Regions from separate parts of the Variovorax pasteuri genome, predicted to be linked through region 2. Evidence: riboswitches for the same ligand, from Rfam matches in the RefSeq annotation. Region 2 holds a riboswitch; the other holds the start of a gene.
The links. Region 2 has a riboswitch for S-adenosylhomocysteine ahead of ahcY (adenosylhomocysteinase). Riboswitches for the same ligand answer to the same signal wherever they lie in the genome.
Positions count from the first base shown of each region.

Region 1 (3,375 bases), on a different contig from region 2:
GGCGGGGGCCATGGCGGCGGCCACGGCCGGTGACGCACCCGGGCGCTAGAGCCCGCCGGTCTTCACGCCGCACTCCCCCGCCACCTGGCGGTTGCGTGCAATCAGCGCCACGAAGCGCTGCGCGCCCAGCCCGAGCGGCCGCTCGCGCGACCACACCACGTCGACCCACAGGTCCAGCCCATTGCTGAGGTTCTCGAACGGAATCTCGATCAGCGCGCCGGCCGCCACGTGCGGCTTGGCGAAGTTGCGCTGCAGCCAGCCCCAGCCCAGCCCGGCGGTAATCAGGCTCAGCGCGGCCAGCGCGTTGTCGGTGCGCCAGACGTGGCGCGCGAACACGAAGCGCGGGTCGCTGGTAGTCAGGTCGCGCCCGGCCACGACGATCTGCCGGGTGTTCGTCAGGTGGTCCTCGCGCAGCCGGCCGCCGTTGGTGGCGAGCACGGGGTGGTCGGGCGCGATGACCGCCACCATCAGGTCGCTGCCCACCTCCTGAAAGCCTTCGCGGCCGTCCAGGCTGGGGCGCTCGAACACCAGGGCCAGCTGCGCGCGGCCGCTGTGCAGCAGCGCCAGCGCATCGGCCTGCGGCGCGGCCAGCACCTCGACCTGCAGCAGCGGATGCTCGCGTGCCAGCTCGGCCAACGGGCCGCTCCAGGGGGCGGCCAGCAGCTCGGGCGCGATGGCCAGCGTGAGCCGGTCTTCCAGCCCCTGCGTGAGCGCCAGCGCCTGCACCTGCAACTGCCGCAACTGGGAGGCCAGCAGTCGCGCCTGGGGCTCCAGGGAGCGTGCGGCGGGGGTGGGCTGGGGCTCGCGGCCGCTGCGGTCGAACAGCGGCAGGTCGAGCTCGGCCTCCAGGTTGGCGATGGCCATGCTCACGGCCGACGGCACCTTGCGCAGCGCCCGCGCCGCGGCCGAGAAGGAGCCGTGGTCGATCACGGCCAGGAAGACCTCGACGTTGTCGCTGGAGAAAGCCATGGCGCTAGATCTATCAATAAAACTGAAACAAGTTAACTTTTTATATCAGCGAATGACACATAAAGTCCAGTCATCGCAGTCACGAACCAAGAGAAGAAGTCATGCAGGGCATTCAACGTCGCATCGTCTACATCAGCCTTTATGAGGGCATCGCCATCGTCGCGGCCAGCGCGGGGCTGGCCTTGATGACGGACGCCGGGCTCGGCCATTCGGGCATGCTGGCGGTGGGCGCCTCGGTCATCGCGGTGATCTGGAACCTGGTCTTCAATGCGCTGTTCGAGCGCTGGGAATCGCGCCAGGCCGTGCGCGGGCGCAGCGTGCGCCGCCGCATCGCCCACGCCATCGGCTTCGAGGGCGGGCTGATCGCCTTCCTGGTGCCGATGTTCGCCTGGGGCCTGGGCGTGTCGCTCTGGCAGGCGCTGGTGATGGACCTGGGCCTGGTGGTGTTCTTCCTGGTCTACACCTTCGTCTTCAACTGGGCCTTCGACCGGGTGTTCGGCCTTCCGGCGTCGGCAATGGGCGAGCCACAACCAGCGTAAGCCTGCGCTTACTTAGCCGCCATCGGGGGCCGGCTTTCGCGGCCGGCAGCGCGCATGGCCAAGGCAGCGCTCAGCCGCAGGCGCCCGGTGTCTTTGAACAGGGTGGACGCGGGCGAAGTCGGGAACTGGGGTTTTCCCCGGCCCCATTCGAATCGCCCTAAAATGCGGCCCTTCCCAAGGAGCGTTGCAGCGGTGGGCCTCACAGGCCGGCCGTCAGGCTTGGGGCGACAACGACGCTCGCCTGTTCGACTCTTCCGCAGGTGAGGCCATGTCCCAGATTTCCGCTCCAGCTACCCCCGATTCCGCGCCCCTGGCGCCCCCGCCCATGAAGCTGTCCGGTCTCGAACCGGTCGCCATCGGCGAGGGCACGCTGTTCGTCAACATCGGCGAGCGTACCAACGTCACCGGCTCCAAGGCGTTCGCGCGGATGATCCTGAACGGCCAGTTCGAAGAGGCCCTGGCCGTCGCGCGCCAGCAGGTCGAGAACGGCGCCCAGGTGATCGACATCAACATGGACGAGGCCATGCTCGACAGCAAGGCCGCCATGGTCCGCTTCCTGAACCTGATTGCCAGCGAGCCCGACATCGCGCGCGTGCCGGTGATGGTCGACAGCTCGAAGTGGGACGTGATCGAGGCCGGCCTGCGCTGCATCCAGGGCAAGGGCATCGTCAACTCCATCTCCATGAAGGAGGGGGTCGACAAGTTCAAGCACGAGGCCAAGCTGGTGCGCCGCTACGGCGCCGCCGCGGTGGTCATGGCCTTCGACGAGAAGGGCCAGGCCGACACCTTCGCGCGCAAGATCGAGATCTGCGAGCGGGCCTACCGCATCCTGGTGGACGAGGTGGGCTTCCCGCCGGAAGACATCATCTTCGACCCCAACATCTTCGCCATTGCCACCGGGATCGAGGAGCACGACAACTATGCGGTCGACTTCATCAACGCGGTACGCTGGATCAAGCAGAACCTGCCGGGTGCCAAGGTGTCGGGCGGCGTGAGCAACGTGAGCTTCAGCTTTCGCGGCAACGACCCGATGCGCGAGGCCATCCACACCGTGTTCCTGTACCACGCCATCCAGGCGGGCATGGACATGGGCATCGTCAACGCGGGCATGGTGGGCGTGTACGACGACCTGGAGCCCACGCTGCGCGAGCGCGTGGAAGACGTGGTGCTCAACCGCCGCCCGGACGCCGGCGAACGCCTCGTCGAAGTGGCCGAAACCGCCAAGAGCGGCGCCAAGGACGAAAGCAAGCGCCTCGAATGGCGCGGCACGCCCGAGAGCCCGGTGCACGTCAACCAGCGGCTGTCGCACGCCATGGTGCACGGCATCACCGACTTCATCGTGGAAGACACCGAGGAGGCCTACCAGCAGATCCTGGCGACGGGCGGTCGTCCGCTGCACGTGATCGAAGGGCCGCTCATGGACGGCATGAACATCGTGGGCGACCTGTTCGGCGCCGGCAAGATGTTCCTGCCGCAGGTGGTCAAGTCGGCGCGCGTCATGAAGTCGGCCGTGGCCCACCTGCTGCCCTACATCGAGGAAGAAAAGCTGCGCGACGAGGCGGCGGGCCGCGACGTGCGCACCAAGGGCAAGATCATCATCGCCACCGTCAAGGGCGACGTGCACGACATCGGCAAGAACATCGTCACCGTCGTGCTCCAGTGCAACAACTTCGAAGTGGTGAACATGGGCGTGATGGTCCCGTGCCACGAGATCCTGGCGCGCGCCAAGGTCGAGGGCGCCGACATCGTGGGCCTGTCGGGCCTGATCACGCCCAGCCTCGAAGAGATGCAGTACGTGGCCGGCGAGATGCAGCGCGACGACCATTTCCGCATCAAGAAGATCCCGCTCATGATCGGCGGCGCCACC
Region 1 is NZ_JBPJZS010000016.1:28,958-32,332, forward strand. Features, by position in the region: gene ACSFBM_RS32775 (SH3 domain-containing protein) at 1-33, shown strand, start outside; gene ACSFBM_RS32780 (LysR family transcriptional regulator) at 46-969, opposite strand; gene ACSFBM_RS32785 (PACE efflux transporter) at 1,071-1,508, shown strand; S-adenosyl-L-homocysteine riboswitch at 1,679-1,754, shown strand; gene metH (methionine synthase) at 1,834-3,375, shown strand, end outside.
Region 1: linked by a shared signal. The riboswitch ahead of metH (methionine synthase) and the one ahead of ahcY (adenosylhomocysteinase) in region 2 are both predicted to bind S-adenosylhomocysteine.

Region 2 (3,375 bases):
TGACCAGCAGCAGCGGCGTGGCGGCCGGGTCGCCGAAGCTGTCCCAGGCGAGTTCGATGCCGTTGACGCGCGTGCGCCGCTCGATGGGCGGCGGGGCTGCTGCCGGGGGCATGGCGGCGGGTTCCGGCTTACTTGCGCTGCAGCAGCTTGGTCACTTCGTCTACGTTGGACTGGATGCGCTGGCGCACCACGTCGAACGCGTCGGCCTGCGACTTGGCCGCGAGGTTGGCGAGTTCCTTGATGTCGTCGATGGCGCGCTGGAACGACTGGCGGCCGAGTTCGTCGAGCTTGGCGAAGTTTTCCTTCGGGTCTTTGCCCGGCATGCCCTTGGCGACGCTCTGCCATTCGGTGATGGCGTGCTTGATCATCTCGGTCTGCCGCTGCACCACGGTCTGCAGGCCCTGGTAGGACTTTTCGTTGGCTTCCATGACCGCCTGCAGGTCCTTGCGGCCGCTGTCCAGCAGCTTGCCGGCGCCGCCGGTCAGGTTGAGGTTCTGCAGCCGGTCGGCCATGCCCTTCAGCGGATTGAGCATGTCCGCGGCGTTCGGCATCGCCTGCTTCGCGCCCGCGGTGCTCTCGCTGCTGGAGGGGGTCTTCTTGGCGGCGGCTTTCTTGGCAGTGGCCATGGTGCGCAATCTCCTGTGTCGGGTGAACGGATGGGTGGCTGGAACCTGCCTCGCGGCCGGAGTCCGACGCCACGATACGCCGCACAGGGCCGCCCGAGCCTGTCGCCCGGACAAAAAATCCTGCGGGGTTTCCCTCGGATGCGGGGCGCCTGCCCCGCGTGCCGGTTACATCGGCGGCGCGAAGCCGTTGCGCCCGGCCGTGACGCGCAGCGCCGTGGGCGTGCCGTTCTTTTCCTGCGCATTCACCATCACCTTGGCGCCGGGCACGAGCAGTGCGTCGGTGCCGGGGCGGAAGGTGACCACCGGAGCGTCGGGCGGCACGATGACGGTCTTTTCGCCGCCCTTGTAGGTCAGGCGCATCTGCTGCCCGCCGCGCACCGACTTCGGCGCCGCGGCCAGGTCGGCGACGGTGGCGTTGGTCATGGTGCTGTCGGGCAGCAGGTCCCACGGCCTGTGGCCTTCACCCGTGCCGCGCGCGGCCTCGGGGAACACCACCACTTCGATCGCCTTCTGCGTGCCGTCGGGCTGCGGCATGGCGGCGGTGCCGATGAAGCTGCCGCGCTTGATGTCGGACAGCTTGATGCGGTAGACCTCCGACACCGGCATGTCGGCCGGGCGTGCGAGGCTGACGACCTCGCCGCCGCGGTCCTGGACCACGAGGGTCTTGGCGTCGACGCGCACGATGGTGCCGCGGATGCGCACCGGGTCGGCGTTCTGCGCGGCGGCAAGGACCGGGACGCTGGCCGTGGCGACGAGGGCGGCTGCGGCAAGCAGGGCCGAGGGGATTCTGGAGTGCGTGAGCGACATGGGCGGGGGCTTCCGTGGTTGGGTGCGAGCCAATGTACGCCTGTGCGGCAGAACGCGCTTTCCGTGATGTGAGATACCCGAGCGATTGGCGGGCCGGGGCGCCGCGTCTACAATCCGCCGTTCCGAGGAGCGTTGCAGCGCCGTCAGGCGTGAGGCTCGGACCACATCGCAACCACGCTCATCCGCTGTTCTCGCGGTGAGTCCTTTTTCCGTCAGACCCCCGAACGCAGTGGCATCTTTCAAACCAGTTTTGGAGTTCTCATGAGCGCTGTTCTCAAGCCCACCCCCGTGTCCACCGCCGACCAGGCGATTGCCGACCTGTCCCTCGCCGCCTGGGGCCGCAAGGAAATCCGCATCGCGGAAACCGAAATGCCCGGCCTGATGGCCATCCGTGAAGAGTTCTCCAAGGCGCAGCCGCTCAAGGGCGCGCGCATCACGGGCTCGATCCACATGACCATCCAGACGGCCGTGCTGATCGAGACGCTGCAAGCCCTGGGCGCCGAAGTGCGCTGGGCCTCGTGCAACATCTTCTCGACGCAGGACCACGCCGCCGCCGCCATCGCCGCCGCCGGCACGCCGGTGTTCGCCATCAAGGGCGAGTCGCTCAAGGACTACTGGGACTACACCCACGCCATCTTCGACTTCGGCCCCAAGGGTTCGAAGGGCGAAGGCCCGAACATGATCCTGGACGACGGCGGCGACGCCACGCTGCTGATGCACCTGGGCCAGCGCGCCGAGAAGGACCTGGGCGTGCTCGCCAACCCGACCAGCGAAGAAGAACGCATCCTCTACGCCGCCATCAAGGCCAAGCTGGCCGTGGACAGCACCTGGTACACCCGCAAGGCCGCCGAGATCATCGGCGTGACCGAGGAAACGACCACCGGCGTGCACCGCCTGAACGAGATGTCGGCCAAGGGCACGCTGCAGTTCCGCGCCATCAACGTGAACGACTCGGTCACCAAGAGCAAGTTCGACAACCTGTACGGCTGCCGCGAATCGCTGGTGGACGGCATCAAGCGCGCGACCGACGTGATGATCGCCGGCAAGGTGGCTTGCGTGGCTGGCTACGGCGACGTGGGCAAGGGCTCGGCCCAGGCACTGCGCGCACTGAGCGCCCAGGTGTGGGTGACCGAGATCGACCCGATCAACGCCCTGCAGGCCGCCATGGAAGGCTACAAGGTCGTGACGATGGAATACGCCGCCGACAAGGCCGACATCTTCGTGACGACCACCGGCAACAAGGACGTCATCACGCACGACACCATGGCCGCCATGAAGGACCAGGCCATCGTCTGCAACATCGGCCACTTCGACAACGAGATCGACGTCGCGTCGATCGAGAAGTACGAGTGGGAAGAAATCAAGCCGCAGGTCGACCACGTCACCTTCCCGGACGGCAAGAAGATCATCCTGCTGGCCAAGGGCCGCCTGGTGAACCTGGGCTGCGGCACGGGCCACCCGAGCTTCGTGATGTCGTCGTCGTTCGCCAACCAGACCATCGCCCAGATCGAGCTGTTCACCAAGCCCGACGCCTATGAAGCCGGCAAGGTCTACGTGTTGCCCAAGCACCTCGACGAAAAGGTGGCTCGCCTGCACCTGAAGAAGGTCGGCGCCATGCTGACCGAGCTGACCGACGCGCAGGCCGCCTACATCGGCGTGAGCAAGAACGGCCCGTACAAGCCCGACACGTACCGGTATTGATCAGCGCAATGAAAAACCTCCGTGCTTCGCACTGCGGTGCGAGCTTGCTTGGGGCGGCCCGGCGCTTCGCTCATGCGCGCTGATCAACTGTTGGTAGAGCGCGGCATGGCCGCGTCGCGTTCGCAGGCCGTGCGGCTCATTGCCGGCGGCATGCGCTGGCGCGATGCGGGCACGAGCGACGCGTGGCGCCAGGTCGTCAAGAACAAGGACGAAGTGCCCGAATCGGCCGAGCTCGAGCTGG
Region 2 is NZ_JBPJZS010000003.1:94,784-98,158, forward strand. Features, by position in the region: gene ACSFBM_RS13905 (alpha/beta fold hydrolase) at 1-112, opposite strand, end outside; gene phaP (TIGR01841 family phasin) at 129-626, opposite strand; gene ACSFBM_RS13915 (hypothetical protein) at 792-1,433, opposite strand; S-adenosyl-L-homocysteine riboswitch at 1,552-1,620, shown strand; gene ahcY (adenosylhomocysteinase) at 1,695-3,134, shown strand; gene ACSFBM_RS13925 (TlyA family RNA methyltransferase) at 3,207-3,375, shown strand, end outside.